One region of the Shewanella sp. BF02_Schw genome, then DNA from elsewhere that is predicted to be linked to it. Evidence: predicted binding sites of a transcription regulator. Region 1 holds the regulator's gene; each other region holds the start of a gene.
What was found. The regulator LexA, encoded in region 1, represses DNA repair genes until DNA is damaged. The targets are predictions, from matches to a motif close to TACTGTATNNNNATACAGTA.
Positions count from the first base shown of each region.

Region 2: HNW13_RS05300 (EVE domain-containing protein) is a predicted target of LexA. The motif match lies at 2,693-2,712, and genes of this name have one in related genera.
Region 3: recA (recombinase RecA) is a predicted target of LexA. The motif match lies at 4,211-4,230, and genes of this name have one in related genera.

Region 1 covers NZ_JABKAW020000004.1:94,898-101,595, forward strand. The annotation lists gene ctaD (cytochrome c oxidase subunit I) at 1-111, opposite strand, end outside; gene coxB (cytochrome c oxidase subunit II) at 121-1,707, opposite strand; gene HNW13_RS15680 (SulA-like leucine-rich domain-containing protein) at 2,103-2,609, opposite strand; gene lexA (transcriptional repressor LexA) at 2,606-3,220, opposite strand; gene plsB (glycerol-3-phosphate 1-O-acyltransferase PlsB) at 3,485-5,908, shown strand; gene mtr (tryptophan permease) at 5,908-6,698, shown strand, end outside.
Region 2 covers NZ_JABKAW020000001.1:1,175,195-1,181,892, reverse strand. The annotation lists gene HNW13_RS05315 (hypothetical protein) at 603-776, shown strand; gene HNW13_RS05310 (1-aminocyclopropane-1-carboxylate deaminase/D-cysteine desulfhydrase) at 1,000-1,971, opposite strand; gene HNW13_RS05305 (YccF domain-containing protein) at 2,168-2,581, shown strand; gene HNW13_RS05300 (EVE domain-containing protein) at 2,738-3,205, shown strand; gene HNW13_RS05295 (TIGR00266 family protein) at 3,393-4,181, opposite strand; gene HNW13_RS05290 (LysR family transcriptional regulator) at 4,355-5,284, opposite strand; gene HNW13_RS05285 (homogentisate 1,2-dioxygenase) at 5,504-6,664, shown strand.
Region 3 covers NZ_JABKAW020000001.1:450,833-457,530, forward strand. The annotation lists gene HNW13_RS02135 (peptidoglycan DD-metalloendopeptidase family protein) at 1-32, shown strand, start outside; gene rpoS (RNA polymerase sigma factor RpoS) at 111-1,082, shown strand; gene mutS (DNA mismatch repair protein MutS) at 1,441-4,038, opposite strand; gene recA (recombinase RecA) at 4,324-5,388, shown strand; gene alaS (alanine--tRNA ligase) at 6,211-6,698, shown strand, end outside.

The sequences.
Region 1 (6,698 bases):
GCCGATATCTTTATGGTTAGTGGTGAGTAGCCAGCGCATTAGCCCCTTCGGAGCGCCGTGATGATGATCATCATGAGCGGTAGCCAGTGTATCGTGCGTTGTTGTGCTCATTGTTTTCCCCTACTGTCCATGGCTAGCGACATCGGCAGGTTGCACCGCTTCGCCAGAATTATTGCCCCACGCATTGCGCTCATAAGTAATCACAGCCGCCATCTTTTGCGGGCTAAGTTGACTACTAAATGCCTGCATTGCGGTACCTGGTTTTCCGTGCATAACGATATCGATATGTCCGCTAACCGGTCCAGTAACAACAGGGCTGCCAATAAGTGAAGGGAAAGCGCCTGGTAAACCAGCGCCAGTGGCTTGGTGACATGCAGCACATGTCGTAGCATAAACCTGCTCACCTTCAGCAATTAATTGCTCCAAGGTTAACGTGGGCAGATCCTCTGGTACAACAGCTTCTGCTTCTGCTTCGACAGCTTGATTGGCTTTGTCGGTAACCGCATCGGTAATGTCAGTTGTCGTGGCTGCAATAGTACTTGCTGCATCGGTTACTGCTTTACTTGGTTCGGTGCTTGCCTCGTTACTGCCTAAAAAGTTGCCTATATCAGCAGCTTGAACTACGTCACCGCTATTATTGCCCCACGCATTACGCTCAAAGGTAATTACTGCGGCAATTTCTTGGGCGCTAAGTTGCTTTGCAAAGGCTTGCATTGCAGTACCTGGTTTACCGTTTAAGACGATATTCAGGTGATCTTTAACAGGGCCTTTTATGATAGGGCTGCCAATTAATGATGGGAATACACCAGGAAGACCCGCACCATTGGGTTGGTGACAAGCGGCGCACCTAGCAATATAGATTTGTTCACCTTGTGAGGTTAGCTCCTCAAGAGACAAGGTTTTAGACATTGATGCCGCAGCGGCTGCAGCTGCATTGCTTGCTAGTTTTTTTTGCTCCACTAACCAATTATCAAAATCGGCCTCCGATAATGCTTGCACCACAATCGGCATGAAACCATGGTCTTTACCGCATAACTCGGCACATTGGCCGCGATACGTTCCAGGCTTATCAATACGAGTCCAGGCTTCGTTGATAAAGCCTGGATTGGCATCTTTTTTAACGGCAAACGCGGGCACCCACCATGAATGGATAACATCATCTGATGTCATCAAGAAGCGCACTTTTTGGTTAATAGGCAGTACTAATGGCTTATCGACTTCAAGGAGGTAATGTTCGCCTTTGGCCTCACTGCCATCAATTTGTGCTCTGGGAGTGGATAATGTGCTGTAAAATTCGATGTCTTTATCAAAATAGCTGTAATGCCACTTCCACTGCGACCCGGTAATTTTTATGGTGAGATCAGCATCACTGGGATCTTCCATAGCAATCAAGGTTTTGGTGGCTGGAATAGCCATGCCGATTAAGATGATGAAAGGGATGACGGTCCAAGCAATTTCCACTTTGGTACTTTCGTGAAAATTGGCCGCGACAGCGCCTTTTGATTTGCGGTGATAAATCATTGAGTAAATCATGATCCCAAACACCACTAACCCAATTGCACAACAGATGTAAAGAATCGTCATGTGGAGGTCATAAACCTTGCCACTGATATCTGTCACGCCTTGAGTCATGTTGAGGGGCATTTCTGATGCCCCAAGCGGAAGTGCTACAAACACCACCAGTAAACAATACAACCATTGCTTCACAAGACTACTCCTCTGCTAATTGCAAATAGCAACTACAAAGAAGAGTCACACAGTAATTCTCTGCTCTATGCAAACTCTTCGGTTCCCGAAAAAAGTTTGATGACCTCAAAGTACTTTGGTGGCTGTAAACATACGGTTTACGGTTTTATTGTTAGCTGTGCACCACGCTTGTACCTACTACTGAACTTATCAATTTTGATTTGGCTCATTTGTCTGAAAGTAATCTTGATTACTGCCATTCACGTCCAATTAAAGATAAAAAATGTTTCATCCTTGTTAACCACATTACTTGTAGATTAAACATTGATCAAGATCACTTTGTTGGCTAATAGGCTGAAAAAAGATGAAAAAAAACCCTGAATTCAATACAGGGCTTGGTAATGAAGGGTTCGTGCTTAGTGAAATGAGCAAAAATTACTTGTTCCATTTGTTAAAGTAGGGCTAACAAGTTGATGTTTGTGAGGTAAGTGAGCATTCACATCTTCAATTACCACCCCTAATGCACGTGCACTTTTGGCGACAATTTCTAAACGGCGACTATCGCGAGCATCAAGTGAGCTTGTCCAAGTTACTACTGCGCTCGATGTACCGCTAGTGAGCGCTTTCTCCATGGCCCATAATGTTTCGACTTCATCTTTGGTGTGCACCAGTAAAATGCGATCCATTCTTACACCAGCACTTGCCAGCATATGTTTATAGCCAATATGGGGCGGGCTAATTAATACAATCCATCTGCCTTGCTGGCTCAATATTGCTAACTGGCTGCACAATTGGCTCAGTTCAGCTTCACCTTGGGTGACAGTTTGTAATGTTTGAATGGTTTGGGTGCCATGCAGTTCTGTTTCAGTTAAATCTACCCATAAGCCCGGGTGGCGTGGCGCGATGCCCATTAGTTTGTTCATAACCAATCTCCATTACGGATAACGCCAACGGCAAGCCCTTCGATGGTTAGGCTTTGGCAACTTAAATCTACTTTTATCGGATTGTAATCTTCATTTTCGGCATGCAGATAAATCACATTACCTTTTTGTTCAAATCGTTTTACGGTGACGTCATCATCAACACGTGCCACAACAACCTGGCCATTACGTGCTTGCTGCATTTTATGTACAGCGAGTAAGTCACCTTCTAAAATGCCAATGTTTTTCATGCTGTCACCACGCACTCGCAATAAAAAATCTGCGGCGGGCTTAAACATGTTTGGATCGACTTGATAGTATTGCTCTACATGCTCTTGGGCCAAAATTGGTTCACCAGCAGCAACCTGTCCAATGAGTGGCAGACCGGTTTCAACCTGTTCTTCATGAGGTAAACGAATGCCTCTTGAGGTACCAGGCATGATCTCGATAAAGCCTTTTTTGGCTAATGCTTTTAAATGCTCTTCGGCGGCATTAGCACTTTTAAAGCCAAGACGATTCGCAATTTCAGCACGAGTGGGTGGCATACCTGTTTCGGCGATATTGTTTTTAATTAAGTCTAAAATTTCTGCTTGGCGCGGCGTTAACGGTCTCATGATGATTCCTGTCTTTTTATACAGTGACTGTCATTATATACAGTGTTTGTGTTCGCGCAAGTATTAACCAACTATTTTTTGTATTTTGTTGATTAAGTATCACTCAACAATATGTTTTAATTAACTATTACTAATGTTCTGTCTTATGTTATTTCTGATAGTGAGAGCTTAAACGTAAAGATAGATCGGTCTGATAGTGTAAGCAGGGTGGTTTCTGGTATCCTATACGACAATATTACAGTGGCTTATGTTGCGAAAATAACCATGTCAAAACCAGATTCAATATTTTTACGAGCATTAAGATGGATTCAAAAGTGGATGGTACAGACCATTGTGGTCCCTCACGATCCTTTTGATGACCTCAATATAGATCCAACTAAACCTTTGGTTTATTTAATGAAAACGGAATCTATTAGCGATATTGCCGCGTTGAGCGAAATCACCGAGGGCTTTGGTCTGCCCAGTCCTTATGAGCCATTACAGCTTGATGGCTTAACCGTGCCTCGTGTGGTCTGTTTAGAGGGCCGCAAGCCACTATTTGGTAAACGTGAAAGTGGTGACAAATTCCTTAATTATTTTACCAGTTTATTGTCACTTCATAGTGAGAGCCCTGAATTAGATATACAGTTGGTTCCTGTTTGCCTTTATTGGGGACGTACCCCAGGTAAAGAAGAAGACAGCATGAAAGCTGCTGTATTTGAACGTGAAAACCCTACGTGGTTACGTAAATGGTTAATGATTTTATTTTTAGGACGCCATAATTTCGTCCAGTTTTCTAATGCATTATCGCTTCGTCATATGGCCGATGAACATGGTACTGATAAAAGAATTGCTCACAAATTAACCCGAGTCGCCCGTGTGCATTTCCGCCGTCAACGCAAAGTGATGACGGGGCCACAATTACCGAATCGACAAGCGTTGTTTGCCTCTTTATTAAAATCAGAATCTATCAAAAAAGCCATTGAAGAAGAGTCTGCAAATAAGAAAGTAACAGTCGAGAAAGCACGTGAAACCGCCATTGAATACCTTGATGAAATTGCCGCAGACTATTCTGATAGTTTGGTGCGTATTGCCGAACGTTTCCTGACTTGGTTATGGAACAAATTATACAGTGGCATCAATATCAAAGGTGCCGAGCAAGTAAGACAGTTACATCATGATGGCCATGAAATTGTTTACGTTCCTTGCCATCGTAGCCATATGGATTACTTGCTACTGTCGTATATTTTGTATTATCAGGGCATGGTTCCGCCGCACATTGCTGCCGGTATTAACCTTAATTTTTGGCCAGCAGGGCCGATGTTCCGCCGTGGTGGGGCATTCTTTATCCGTCGTAGTTTTAATGGTAATAAACTTTATACCGCAGTATTTCGTGAATATTTAGATCAGTTATTTGCTAAGGGTTATGCGGTCGAGTATTTCACTGAAGGAGGTCGTTCGCGTACAGGACGTTTGCTAGCGCCTAAAACCGGTATGTTGGCTATGACAATTAACAGTGTGCTACGTGGGATAGAGCGCCCAGTAACCTTAGTACCCGTGTATTTAGGTTATGACCATGTGATGGAAGTGGCGACGTACCACAAAGAATTAAGCGGTAAGAAAAAGAAAAAAGAATCTGTATGGCAGGTATTTGGTGCTATTCGTAAGTTAGGCAATTTTGGCCAAGGTTATGTGAATTTTGGTGAGCCGATTAATTTACAACAGTTCTTAAATCAGCAGGCGCCAGAGTGGCGTGATGAGCTAGCTAAAGATCCTGACCAAAAACCATCTTGGTTTACGCCCTCAGTTAATTTGTTAGCTAACCGCGTAATGACTAATATTAATGGAGCGGCCGCAGCCAGTTCAGTAACATTGACTAGTTTAGTGTTATTAGCGTCAGAGCAAAATGCGTTAGAAAGAAGCCAGTTAGAACGTCAGCTTGATTTGTATTTAGCCTTACTTAAAACAGTGCCTTATACCGATTATACCTCTGTGGCCGAAGGTAATGGCAAGTCAATTATTGATCACTGTCTGTCGTTAAATAAGTTTGTGAGTACCAAAGACCTTATTGGTGAAATTATTTCAGTTGATGAAAAAATTGCCATCACCATGAGTTATTACCGTAATAATATTATTCATTTGATGGCGTTGCCGTCATTAATTGCCAGTTGTTTAGTGCATTATGACGTGTGCGATCGCCAGCGAATTCATGGCATTGTAATGGACTTTTATCCATTACTTAAAGCTGAGCTATTTATGAGCATTGATGATGTGCCTCAACATGTGGATAGCATTTTAGATTTCATGGTTGAACAAGGTTTACTGACCGGTAGCGATCAGTTTGAGATAACGCCTCGTCATATTACCCAAGTGTTACTGCTTGCTGAAACTATCAGTGAAACGTTGCAACGTTATGCGATTATCTTCAATTTACTGGCAATAAAACCTGATCTTGAGCGCTCAGAACTGGAACGCGATAGTCATTTGTTAGCCCAACGATTAGGCGCGCTGCATGGCATTACCGCACCAGAATTTTATGACAAAAAATTATATAATACCCTGAGTGTGAAACTGAAAGAATTGGGTTATTTATGCAGCGACGAACATCGTGCTGAAGTGATCAGAATTCGTGATAACGCTAATAAATTACTCAGCTCTTTAGTAAGACAAACCATTGTTGATAGTGTGGAAGCGGAGCACGGACAATAATGGCTAATCATATGAATGCTGCCAAGCATCGTACCAGCGGTAAATCTGTATTGGGTGGGGCGATGATTATTGCCGGAACCACTGTGGGTGCGGGCATGTTTTCGTTACCCGTTGTTGGTGCTGGAATGTGGTTTGGCTATTCTATCGCGATGTTGCTCGGCGTTTGGTTTTGCATGCTAATGTCGGGTTTATTGTTATTAGAAGCCAATTTGCATTTTGAACCAGGTGACAGTTTTGACACCTTAACTCGGGTGACTCTGGGGCAGTTCTGGCGGGTGATTAACGGCGTTTCGATTGCGTTTGTGTTATATATTTTAACCTATGCTTACATCAGCGGTGGTGGTTCGATTGTGAATCACAGTCTGTCTGCATTGGGCGTAAGCCTACCGCAGAGCGTAGCCGGATTAGTGTTTGCGGTAGTTTTGGCTCTGGTGGTATTTATTAGTACTAAAGCGGTCGACCGTATCACCACAATCATGCTTGGCGGTATGGTGATTACTTTCTTTTTGGCTATTGGTAACTTATTAATCGATATCGATACCATAAAGCTAGTGTCGCCTGATGGTGAATCGCGTTACCTGCCTTATTTACTTGCCGCGATTCCATTTGGCTTAGCCAGTTTTGGTTATCACGGCAATGTGCCAAGTTTAGTCAAATATTACGGTAAAGATGCCAAAACCATCGTTAAAGCCATTATTACTGGAACCACTATCGCATTGGTAATTTATATATGTTGGTTAGTGGCAACGATGGGTAATATTCAACGAAGCCAGTTTGCCGATATTATTGC
Region 2 (6,698 bases), on a different contig from region 1:
CAGCAATAAGGGATGATGAGTGAATTTTCGTCATCCCTTTTAACACTATCGACATCCGAGCAAGGTGAGAATTGTCGATGATTAGTCACTAATTGCTATTTTTTAATCGAAAACTGCATTAATTTGATTAAAAATTGAAAAAGACTATTGCCATATGCAAACACTCAGTATATTATCCACACAGATTTAGTTTTCTTGTTAATTTTGGTTACCTACCTGTAAGTCTGCTCAACTTCACTTCGTAAATAAACCCAAGACAAGCTTCTGTACATCGTTTTTGATTTCAATTGATTTCTGTTGATATGATAATTTAAATTATATTCACGTCATCTTGTTGTCATAAAACTATGTTTAACTTACAAAGTTAAGTACTAAATATGTATTAATTTTTTTATGGCTATATGTCATGTGACAACATCAATGTTGCAAGCATAAAATAGACCTTAATCAACTATTTACATATCAACACTTGATTAGTGAGTAAAGGATAGGTTAAGTTAAATCTCGAAACATTAATCTTTTGCAACACTAAAAAATGCCAAGGATATTTTATTGAACAATTTTCTCACCTAATGGTGAATATATAAGAAGGAGTGTGACCTATGTCATACAACATGAATGGACACGAAATTTCAGTTAGCTTTCCGGTTAACTCTATCTCGTCAAACAAGAATTCAATTGCTTTTACCGACAGCCTAGGTAAAAACAAAAAAACCTTTTCAAAACGTATTGAAGCATTAAACTTCATGAAATGGTTAATCTCTGCCAATAAGTAATACCCCCTAACGCTTTGCGTTAATCATTTGCTCTGTTATTTAATAAACTCATTTCTCGGTATTCTCCTCTCACTTACCGATGTTTATTAAAACAGGGCAAAATGAATAACTCACTCGCATCATTTTAAGTTATTCTTCAGCGTTACATCCCAGTTAACCCCTCTAAAATATCTAATTTTATATCAACAACTTATAGAAAAAACATCTTGCATTCACCCTGTAATTAAACAGTGTGCGAAAATTTTCGTTGGTATCTTGGCAACATTGTTTTATTTCCCAAAACTCCCCCCTGATGTATATAGAGAATATCGGTTGCATTGGCAGTTTTACTATTCAAATAATGTTGTAACACTAGAAATCCAACCGGGTCGTACAATAATTCAAATTCAATTCCCGACTGGCATACTGTATTCCACATATCAAAACAACGTCGTGATAGTTTGCCAAAATGATATTTATGACCATCATTAATAATTGTAGGAAAATAAACCTCATCGACTAATTGTGAGAATTGTTGACGTAAATATTCATCCCCTCCCACGGTACTGCAAGTTAACACCTCAATGGTAAAAACTTTCGTTAATGATAAATGAGCCAATTGTTGAGTAAGTTGTTTATTTAAATAAGCCGCAGTGGTCCCCGTACCTGAGGGTAAAAATACCTTTAGCTTATTTTTTTGTTGATCTTGCGCCCATTGAATTATTTCACAGGCAAGTTGTGTTATCCCGGTTTCGGCATACTCACAACGCCCACCTTCAGGAATAAAAAGTAATTGTTTTTTATCTGCGTAGCTTGGATTCGATGAAACAATATATTGCATCGCATCGTCTAAATGCATACTTTGAAGATTTTCAACATCGGTCAAATGACTAACATCAATAATATTGGCGCCATTTTGTATCGCAGCGGCATAATTGCCTTGAGGATGTTGTAATAAAAACTCGCTGATATGGCTTACATAGTAATCAAATTTCCACCCTTGCCGCTTAGCCAATACTGACATGGAATATAATGAGTTGGCTTGGGCCGAACCCGATGCCACTAGTTGGGTAATATGTGAATAATCATGATGTAAAAAATGATAAAATTTACGTGCTTTATTACCACTAAAATCAGCATGTAATAAATCATCTCGTTTAATGTAGATGCTGCGGCCAGCAAAGTTCATCGTTTGCACTGGGCTTATCGAAAACATGAATTGTCTCAATCAACTGTAATATGAGCATTTTAACTAAAAAATGATAAATCTCATCGATTCATTTGCGTGAATCCTCGCACTGTTCTATTTATACAATACCACAGCAACACTTAATCCTTAATAATCAACAAATTGAAAACATGGCATGAAAATGGCTTTATATTGAGAATATTGACTATTGATAGGAATGAAAATGTCTCTTTTACGCTTAATCTTTAATATTGCTTGGTTTTTAATGGGTGGTTTTGTTATGGGCCTAGCTTGGTGGTTTGTTGGAATACTGTGCTTTATCAGTATCATTGGCATCCCATTTGGTCGTGCTTGTTTTGTTATTGGCGAACTGGCTTTCTGGCCATTTGGACAAGAGACCGTTAACCGAAAACACATTTCAGGCCAAGAAGATATTGGCACTGGCACGTTAGGTTTGGTGGGTAATGTAATATGGTTTTTATGCTTTGGTATTTGGCTCGCGATTGGTCATCTAGTCCATGCTCTGGCTTGTTTTGTAACGATTATAGGTATTCCGTTCGCGTTACAACATCTTAAGTTAGCCTTATTAAGTTTAACCCCTATTGGTCAAACCGTTATTGCCAAACCGACTTATTAACATTCGTTAATAACCGCTGAATGACCACTGTTGTAAAAAGCCGATAGCATAATGCTGTCGGCTTTTTATTTGCCTAATCGTATCTGCACCGTGTACATTGCCATTCTTAAGCACTGAAAGGTTATTCAGTCACTTTAAAGACAATAATGGGATCACATGAACTATTGGTTAATGAAGTCTGAACCAGACGACTTTAGTATTGATAATCTACAGATGAGTAAGCAGCAAACTGTTGCTTGGCAAGGTATTCGTAACTATCAAGCACGTAATTATATTCGCGATCAAATTACAATTGGCGATGTAGTGTTGTTTTACCACTCTAGCTGTAAAGTTCCTGCCATTGTGGGTTTAGCAAAAATTAGCAGTGAAGCTCAAATTGATAGCAGTGCTTTTGATAACCGTTCACCGTATTTTGATGCAAAATCTAACGCTAATGCGCCTCGATGGTGGCAAGTCGATATTCAATTTATGGCCAAATTTTCTAAGCCTGTGAGCTTGAAGCAATTGAAAGCCGATCCCGCGCTGCAAGATATGGTATTAGTGGCTAAAGGTGCCCGCCTGAGTATTCAGCCCGTCACACAGTTGCAATACCAACACATTATGCAACTAACAACCTTAGAATAATAACGTTAGATTGATGACCTTGCATCGGTAACCTTGAATTAAAACAGACCAGCTTGTCAGCAGGCCAGTAAACATCTTCTTTAAATCAGCCTCCTAAAGACAGCTCAGACTACGTAAACACTATTAGCTATAAATAGTCTGAGCTCAAATACTAACGGCACAGTGATAAGATCACGCAATGCCCATGTTAGTTAATCATTCGCCCTATTCCGCCAAGTACAGAACCTTCACCTTGGTCTTTGCCACCACTTGATGGTGCATGAGCAATAATTCTGTCAGCCATACGAGAAAACGGTAAGCTTTGTAACCACACAGTCCCATGGCCTTTTAAGGTTGCAAGGAACAAACCTTCACCACCAAATACCATCGACTTTAATGAGCCTGCACGTTGTATGTCATAATCAATTCCGGGAGTGAATCCAACTAAACAACCGGTATCGACCCGCAATGTCTCACCGTGTAATTCTTTTTTAATCAGTGTCCCACCAGCATGCACAAACGCCATGCCATCACCTTTAAGGCTTTGTAGAATAAATCCTTCACCACCAAAGAAACCGGTGCCTAATCGCTTATTAAACTTCATGCTTACTTGCGTGCCTAAGGCTGCCGCTAAAAAGCTGTCTTTTTGGCAGATAAGTTCGCCTTGATGTTGAGCTAAGTCTATAGCCAAAATAGTGCCAGGAAATGGCGCAGCAAATGCCACTTTTCGTTTTTGTTGACCTTGATTAGTAAAGTGGGTCATAAAAATACCCTCACCCGAAATGGCCCGTTTACCTGCACCAAGTAGCTTGCCAAAAAAACCGGATTCTGGTTCAGAGCCATCACCCATTCTGGCCTCAAACATAATGTCTTCTTCGAGGTAAGTCATCGCACCCGCTTCAGCAATAACAGACTCATTTGGGTCTAATTCAACTTCAACCAGCTGCATACTAGAACCTATAATTTCATAATCTACTTCATGACTTTTCATGCTCATTTTCATTCCTTAAAAATTTATTTAATGTTTGCAGTTGCCCAATTCAGTATTAAGGCATTATTCCTTATGGATGATTTAAGGTAACAAAATGATCATCCATTTAACATGACAACATTTCAATAAAATATCCGCGTTCTGTTGCCACTGCATTTGTTTACCAATTGTGTCCATCGTTAACCTAAACCCGCACCGCTCAATCCTGATTGTTGTTGTAATTGATATTGAGCAAATTCTTGCAAAATAAGCTCGGTAAATAACTGCCCAGCTCGCCCAAGCGGACGTTCAAGTGTGGACACTAATTGCGGTGTAAAACTAAAGCGATTACCACCAATAAAATCAACTTCAATAAGTAGTCCTTGATGTAATTCTTCGGCAATTAAAAAATCCGGCATCCAACCAAAACCCAGGCCTTTTAGTAAGGCATTTTTTTTCATGATAAAGCCTGACAAATAAAAGACTTTATCGCCGCCAAATTGCATTTCATCACGGTCACGTTTACCAGGAGATGAATCTTCTATGGTTAACTCAACATGTTGTTGCAATTCAGGCAAACTAATGTCTTTAAGCTGACTTAATGGATGTTGAGATGACGCGACTAGCACGCTGGTAATAGCAGGTAGCGGTTTAGGATGATAAGAGGGGCCAGTACGATAATCCTTAACCAGCATTAAGTCGGCCTGGTCGCGCTCAAAGCGATGCTGTACCCCGCCTAAAAACTCCATATTAAGCTGCACTTTAGTCGGTATGTTGTGTTCTGACATGCGCTTAAGCGCGGTCATGATCGGTTCCATCGGTAAAGCACCGTCTATCACTAACTCAAGTTTGGGCTCCCAACCCTGACTAAAACGACTGGCCAGATGTTCAATATTGGCTAAATGCTGTAACAGTCGTTGTCCTTCGGCCAAAATAACCTTCCCTTCGGGTGTTAATTCCGCTCGATAATGATCTCGATTAAATAATGTCACGCCGAGATGTTGCTCTAGTTTTTTAATCTGATAGCTTACTGCCGATTGCGCCTTGTGTAATCGCTCTGAAGCTTTTGCAAAACTTCCTTCTTCAACAAGTACTTGCAGTACATTAAAGGCATCGATATCTATTCGCATAAGATTTCCACTGTCCCGTTATCCATACACAAATGTAAAGTTAACATAACAATCTAAAAAATAGATTGTGTTGAGTTATTTATTATTCTTTTTTTTGTTGATCTTTACCACTAAATTGTAAGTTAGATCACATATTGGTTTGCCCAATGCGATTAGGCCATAACAACAAATAACATAAACGCCACGACACTCGCAGTCGATTCACCATAGGACAATCAGATGCCATTCTATGTTAAACAAGGTCAGATCCCGACCAAACGTCACATTGCCTTCGAAAAAGACAATGGCGAGTTGTACCGTGAAGAATTATTTTCAACCCATGGCTTTTCGAATATCTACTCCAATAAATATCATCACAATATGCCAACCAAAGCGATAGACGTTCAACCTTATTCGTTATCTCATGGTGAACAATGGCAAGACTCGTTAATTCAAAATTATAAATTAGACTCGCGCCAAGCCGACTGCCAAGGCAACTTTTTTAGCGCCCGAAATAAAATATTTTTCAATAATGATGTCGCCATGTACACCGCGAAAGTGACTGAAGACACCAATGAGTTTTATCGAAATGCCTATGCTGACGAAGTGGTGTTTATTCACGAGGGTGAAGGCCAATTATTGAGTGAATACGGTGTCATTGAAACCAATAAATGGGATTACTTAATTATTCCACGCGGGACGACGTACCAACTTAAATTTAACGATTATCAAAATGTACGCTTGTTTGTTATTGAATCATCCTCAATGGTCGAAGTGCCAAAGCATTTCAGAAACGAATACGGCCAAATGCTTGAATCTGCACCTTACTGTGAACGAGACATTCGTACGCCAACCTTGGCTGATGCCGTGGTTGAAAAAGGTGAGTTTCCGTTAATGTGTAAATTTGGTGATCGCTATCAAAAAATGACACTGCAATGGCATCCATTTGACTTAGTAGGCTGGGATGGTTGCGTTTATCCTTGGGCATTTAACATCAGTGAATATGCACCAAAAGTTGGCAAGATTCATTTACCACCGTCTGAGCATTTAGTGTTTACTGCACACAATTTTGTCATTTGTAACTTTGTGCCACGCCCATACGATTTTCATCCGAAATCGATACCAGCACCTTATTACCACAACAACATCGACAGCGATGAAGTCTTGTATTACGTCGATGGTGACTTTATGAGCCGTACAGGCATTGAAGCGGGCTATATGACGTTACACCAAAAAGGTGTGCCGCATGGGCCTCAACCTGGTCGCACAGAAGCCTCTATCGGCAAAACCGAAACATACGAATATGCGGTGATGGTTGATACCTTCGCCCCACTGAATTTAACCGCTCATGTCAAAAATTGCATGAGTGATGATTACAACCGCTCTTGGTTAGAAAACTAAGACCACATTTATAGCTAACCCAAGTCACCAAAGA
Region 3 (6,698 bases), on a different contig from region 1:
TCAACCCATTACGATATCTACCTAAACAGTAATTGTTTAGCAACATAAATAACGGAGGATAAGCAAGTGAAGTAGATTAAATACCACAAATTAGGTTTGGGAGAGCAATTATGAGCCGCAAAAATAATACTGCTTCAGCAGAATATCTTGTCGATCTAGCTAAACAACCACCAGAAGTTGCAACCGGTAAACGCGATTTGGTGCAACAACTTGATATTGAAGAAAAAGTCCAAGATGACTTACAAAAAAATTTAGACGCTACTCAATTATATTTAGGTGAAATAGGTTTTTCTCCGCTACTGACAGCAGAGGAAGAAGTGTTTTTTTCACGTAAATCCCTCAAAGGCTGCGAAAAGTCTCGCAACCGCATGATAGAAAGTAACCTCCGTCTTGTTGTTAAAATTTCCAGAAGATATAACAATCGTGGTTTAGCGCTGCTCGATCTGATCGAAGAAGGCAATTTAGGCTTAATTCGTGCGGTTGAAAAGTTTGATCCTGAGCGTGGTTTCCGTTTTTCCACTTATGCAACGTGGTGGATCAGACAAACCATTGAACGGGCGATCATGAACCAGACTCGCACTATCCGTCTACCAATTCATATTGTAAAAGAATTAAATGTGTACTTGCGTACAGCAAGACAGCTTGCCCAAAAACTTGATCACGAACCGACCGCAGAAGAGATCGCCGAAAAGTTAGATGTGTCGACCGGTGATGTTAGCCGTATGCTGAAGTTAAACGAAAGAATTACTTCGGTAGACTCGCCTCTGAGTGGCGATAATGAGAAGGCATTATTAGATGTTATTGCTGATGATGATTCTGTTGGCCCTGATTATCGGGTACAAAATGAAGATTTATCTAATTCGATAGTGGGCTGGTTAAACGAATTAAACACTAAACAACGCGAAGTGTTAGCAAGACGTTTTGGTTTACTCGGATATGAACCTTCAACATTAGAGAATGTCGGTGCCGAAATTGGTTTAACACGTGAGCGTGTACGTCAAATTCAAGTCGAAGCGCTTAAACGCTTAAAAGATTTACTTGGGGCGCAAGGACTGTCGGTTGAAGCATTATTCAGAGATTAATGGATAGTGAACGTTTATTGTGAATATTAGGCGGTTGACTATCATCAACACACAAATGATATGTCATCATTAATGTGTCAATAAGGTCAATTAAGGTATTGCGATATTAGGGTTAAAACCTATATGAGCATTTTAATTTTGCTCATGCGCTTAGGTTTATCCTACTAATCGCCAACTTAATTTAAGCGTTGTGTAGTGGCAACTTGACGATATAACCTAGGTATTACTGATAGTATTTTAATACTGTTGGTTCATTTCATCGTATTTCAGGGGCGTTACTCGTTTGATGTAACACCTAATACGTCATTGAAATGGAAGCCTTTGCAGGCTCCCACAGTTCAACAATTCACTTGGCCAGTTATTTTCGTAGCTCGGTGTTCGTGTGACTTAATCGCTTCAACTCATATAAATAATCTAAAGCCTGTTTAGGTGTCAACTCGTCTGGATTAATTTGGGCTAACTTTTCCAACACGGGTGACGTCTCTGGTATTGGAGGTAATAAGTTCATACTTACTTGAGTTGGGTTCTGTTGAGATAACGTCATATCTCGGTTTTCAAGTTGATGAAGCTTATGTTTTGCCGCTTTAATGACTGATGCCGGCACACCCGCTAGGGCCGCAACTTGTAGGCCATAACTTTTACTTGCCGCACCTTCTTGTACCGAATGCATAAAGGCAATTGTGTCGTCGTGTTCTATTGCATCTAAGTGAACATTAATGACTGACGGTAACAGCTCGGGCAATTGGGTTAACTCAAAATAATGAGTAGCAAATAATGTCAGTGCACTGACATTTTTGGCTAGATATTCAGCAGCAGACCAAGCGAGCGCTAAACCATCATAAGTCGAGGTGCCGCGACCTATTTCGTCCATCAACACTAAACTGTTTGCAGTAGCATTATGTAAAATATTAGCCGTTTCGGTCATTTCAACCATGAAGGTTGATCGGCCCGATGCCAAATCATCTGATGCACCAATACGGGTGAAAATTCGGTCGATTTCACCAATTTGAGCATGGTCTGCTGGAACGAAACAGCCGATATGTGCCATCAATGTAATCAATGCAACTTGACGCATATAGGTAGATTTACCGCCCATATTCGGGCCTGTGACAATAAGCATTTGGCGCTGCGGTGTTAACGCTACCGGATTAGCAATAAATGCTGCTTGGCTAACTCGTTCAACGACTGGATGGCGGCCCGCTTCAATATTAATACCAATATCGTGGGTCATTTGTGGGCATTGATAATTAAATAATTGTGCTCGTTCGGCAAAGTTACTTAATATATCTAACTCGGCAGCAGCCGTTGCAAACTGCTGTAATTCTTGTAATTTAGGTAACAATAAGTCAAACAGTTGTTCCCACAGTTGTTTTTCAAGCGCAAGTGCTTTGCCTTGGCTTGAAAGTACTTTTTCTTCGTATTCTTTCAATTCTGGGGTGATATATCGTTCGGTGCCTTTGAGTGTTTGACGACGCTGATAGCTCAGTGGCACTCTATCTGACTGTAAACGGCTCACTTCAATATAGTAACCATGAACTCGGTTATAGCCGACTTTTAAGGTGTTAATCCCCGTTTGTTGTTTCTCACGAGCTTCAAGTTCGACTAAATAATCACTGGCGCCTTCACTCAACTTACGCCATTCATCTAACTCATTATTATAGCCAGTACGGATAACGCCACCATCACGAATTAACATGGGAGGGTTGTCTACAATAGCGCGTTCTAATAAATCATGTTGTTCAGGGAATTCACCCAGTAATTGCACTAACGTATTTAATCGAGGTTGTTGGCATGTTGCTAATGTTTGTTGGATTTCAGGCAGAAGCGTTAGTGCTTGCTTTAAACGTGAAAAGTCACGTGGTCTGGCACTGCGTAGTGCTAAACGAGCCATAATACGTTCGATATCACCTAAGCTTTTTAGTTGCTCATGTAAGGTTTGATATAAGTCTTGTTCAATGAGTTCACTGACTGCGCTATGGCGATATTGAATAGTTTGACGATTGCGTAATGGTTCATGGATCCAGCGTTGTAACATACGGCTACCCATAGGGGTTGCGGTATTATCTAATACCCATGATAGGGTATTTTCTCGCCCGCCAGATAAATTTTGAGTTAACTCTAAATTACGTCTAGTTGCGGCATCTAAAATAATAGATTCAGATTGATTAAAGCGCACAATCGAGTTGATATGTGGTAACGCCATCTTTTGGGTATCTTTTACATACTGCATTAAACAACCTGCAGCTTGTAACGCCAATCGTGCATCAGTAATACCAAAACCGTGCAAATCTTTGGTGCCAAATTGATTGAGCAGTAAATTAATACACGTGTCGTAATCAAACTCCCACTCTGGGCGACGACGGATGCCTTTCATGTTATTGATTAATAACATGTCAGCAAAATCTTCACTGTAAAGTAACTCTGCTGGATTAGTCCGCTGTAATTCGGCTTCTAAAGCTTCACGAGTGGGTAATTCTGCAACAACAAAACGACCAGACGAAATGTCTAAAGTCGCGTAACCAAAACCGCTTTTACCCTGATACAGTGCTGCCAATAAATTGTCTTGTTTTTCTTGCAGTAGAGCTTCGTCAGTTAAGGTGCCAGGGGTAACAATGCGCACCACTTGGCGCTCAACAGGGCCTTTTGATGTGGCTGGATCACCAATTTGCTCACAAATGGCTACAGACTGACCAATGTTAACTAATTTTGCTAAATAGCCTTCGACAGCATGATATGGAATGCCTGCCATGGGAATCGGGTCACCACCGCTTTTTCCACGAGCCGTCAGTGAAATACCCAGCATTTCAGAAGCGCGTTTAGCATCATCGTAAAACAGCTCATAAAAATCACCCATTCGATAAAACAATAACATATCAGGATGGGCCGCTTTTAAGCCCAAATACTGGCGCATCATCGGGGTGTGTTTTTCTAAATCGCTGGTATCAATCACTGTCATTATGAACACTTCACTATTAATCAATCGTAGGACGTAAATCTTATGGGGCTAATCTTAACAATATTTGCCCCCAGCGTATAAATAGATTCAAACAAAAAATTTTATGAGGATAAAATATTGATGTAAATGATCAATTCTCAAAGGTTTAAAAAAAAATCAGCTCAGCACTTGATACTGTATGACTATACAGTATACTGATGAACATATTGAAATGATTCACGTCACTTCACCTAAGTCGAAATAGCATTTTACTAAACGTATTGAATGCCTTAAGAGGGTTTTATAATGAAGGTTGATCCAAATAAAGAGAAAGCACTAGCCGCCGTTTTAAGCCAAATTGAAAAGCAATTTGGTAAAGGCTCAATTATGAAGTTGGGCGAAGATCGCACAATGGATGTTGAAACTATCTCTACCGGTTCGCTTTCATTGGATATCGCACTCGGTGCGGGCGGTTTACCAATGGGACGTATCGTTGAAATTTACGGTCCAGAATCATCAGGTAAAACGACGTTAACTCTTGAAGTGATTGCCGCAGCGCAACGCGAAGGTAAAACTTGTGCGTTTATTGATGCTGAACATGCTCTTGACCCAATTTATGCGAAAAAGTTAGGCGTAGATATTGATAACTTACTTTGTTCACAGCCAGATACAGGCGAACAAGCGTTAGAAATTTGTGATGCGTTAACTCGTTCTGGTGCTGTAGACGTTATTGTGGTCGATTCTGTTGCAGCGTTAACGCCAAAAGCTGAAATTGAAGGTGAAATTGGTGATTCACATATGGGCCTTGCCGCTCGTATGATGAGCCAAGCTATGCGTAAGCTGGCTGGTAATCTTAAGCAATCAAATACTTTGCTTATTTTTATTAACCAAATTCGTATGAAAATTGGTGTGATGTTTGGTAGCCCAGAAACAACTACCGGTGGTAATGCACTAAAGTTCTACGCTTCAGTACGTTTAGATATTCGTCGTACCGGTGCCATTAAAGACGGCGACGAAGTTGTCGGTAATGAAACCCGCGTTAAAGTGGTTAAAAACAAAATTGCGGCTCCATTTAAGCAAGCTGAATTCCAAATCCTTTATGGACAAGGTATTAACCGTACTGGTGAGTTAGTCGATCTAGGTGTTGCGCACAAGTTAGTTGATAAAGCGGGTGCTTGGTATAGCTACAAAGGCGAGAAAATTGGTCAAGGCCGTGCTAATGCAGGTAAATTCTTGACTGAAAACCCTGTCATTGCCAGTGAAATTAATACCACTTTACGTGCGATGTTATTGAATGGTGGTGCTAATGCATCAGATTCTAAAACAGAAAGTGATGAGAATATTGACCTTGAAACGGGTGAAGTATTCTAAGCTAGTCAGTCAGTTACATCTATCGCGGTAGCGCATCTTGCGCGCCGCGAATATTCCCCCGCTAAAAGCCCCTGTTGTTATACCCTAAAAACGATAACGCTAAAAATTATAACGCTAAAAACTGCAACGTTAAAAACTGCAACGTTAAAAACTGCAACGTTAAAAACGTTGATATGTGAAAAATCTCTAGTACTCGATTATTGTCAATCTCAGGGTTATTGAGTCATATCCGCTACTCTGCGTTACTTTGAATAATCCCACATAGCTTTAATGCCCATACTTTTAATGATTTAGTTCTGAATTATTTAGCATGTAAAATCACACTGTTTGCCAAACAATCTATTAGTTATGCAGCTACCTTCTTCAATTGGTTTAAAAGCTAATTTGTTACTATAACCACGCTCTTTTTATCGTGATAGCGGAGGTTTATCTGGTTAAATTAGACGGCATTTAGCTCACTTCAAATGTGGATAACAGACCGAACACTCGACAACAACAGTTGTTGTTAATCTGCAATCTCAAGCTGACCATTTGCTTACTCACAAGGCAGTCTTGCCGCCAGCAACGAGCCAATTGCCTGTGAATTTAACGTCGTTAGTTGGGTAACGGGCTGTTCGGGATGTGTTTATTAGCTCGAGTTGAGCTTAGTTAACCTTAGTCGGTGAGATCGCTTATCAATAACTATTATTATCGGTTTATGCTCAGAGGATAATCGAGCCACTCATCTCGCATGTTGACGTAAATTCAGTATATAATGCTTACATTTACAGGCTTGCATGCCAAGCTCGTTACTTTCGTATTTTCTATATTCAGGGCCATTTCATGTTTCAGACTACAGCAGAGTTAAGAAGCGCTTTTTTAAAGTACTTTGAAGATAACGGACATCAGGTTGTTGATAGCAGCTCGCTTGTTCCCACAAATGACCCAACACTGTTATTCACCAATGCGGGTATGAACCAGTTTAAAGATGTGTTTCTCGGCATGGATAAACGCAATTACACCCGAGCGACAACTTCACAACGCTGTGTGCGCGCAGGTGGCAAACATAACGATTTAGATAACGTGGGTTATACCGCTCGTCACCATACTTTTTTTGAAATGTTAGGCAACTTTAGTTTCGGCGATTATTTCAAAGAAGATGCAATTCGTTTTGCATGGACCTTCCTAACCGAAACACTCAAACTGCCAAAAGAACGCTTATGTGTCACTATTTATGAAACCGATGATGAAGCATATGATCTTTGGACTCAAAAAATAGGCGTGCCAGCGGAAAATATGATCCGCATAGGTGATAACAAAGGCGGGGCTTT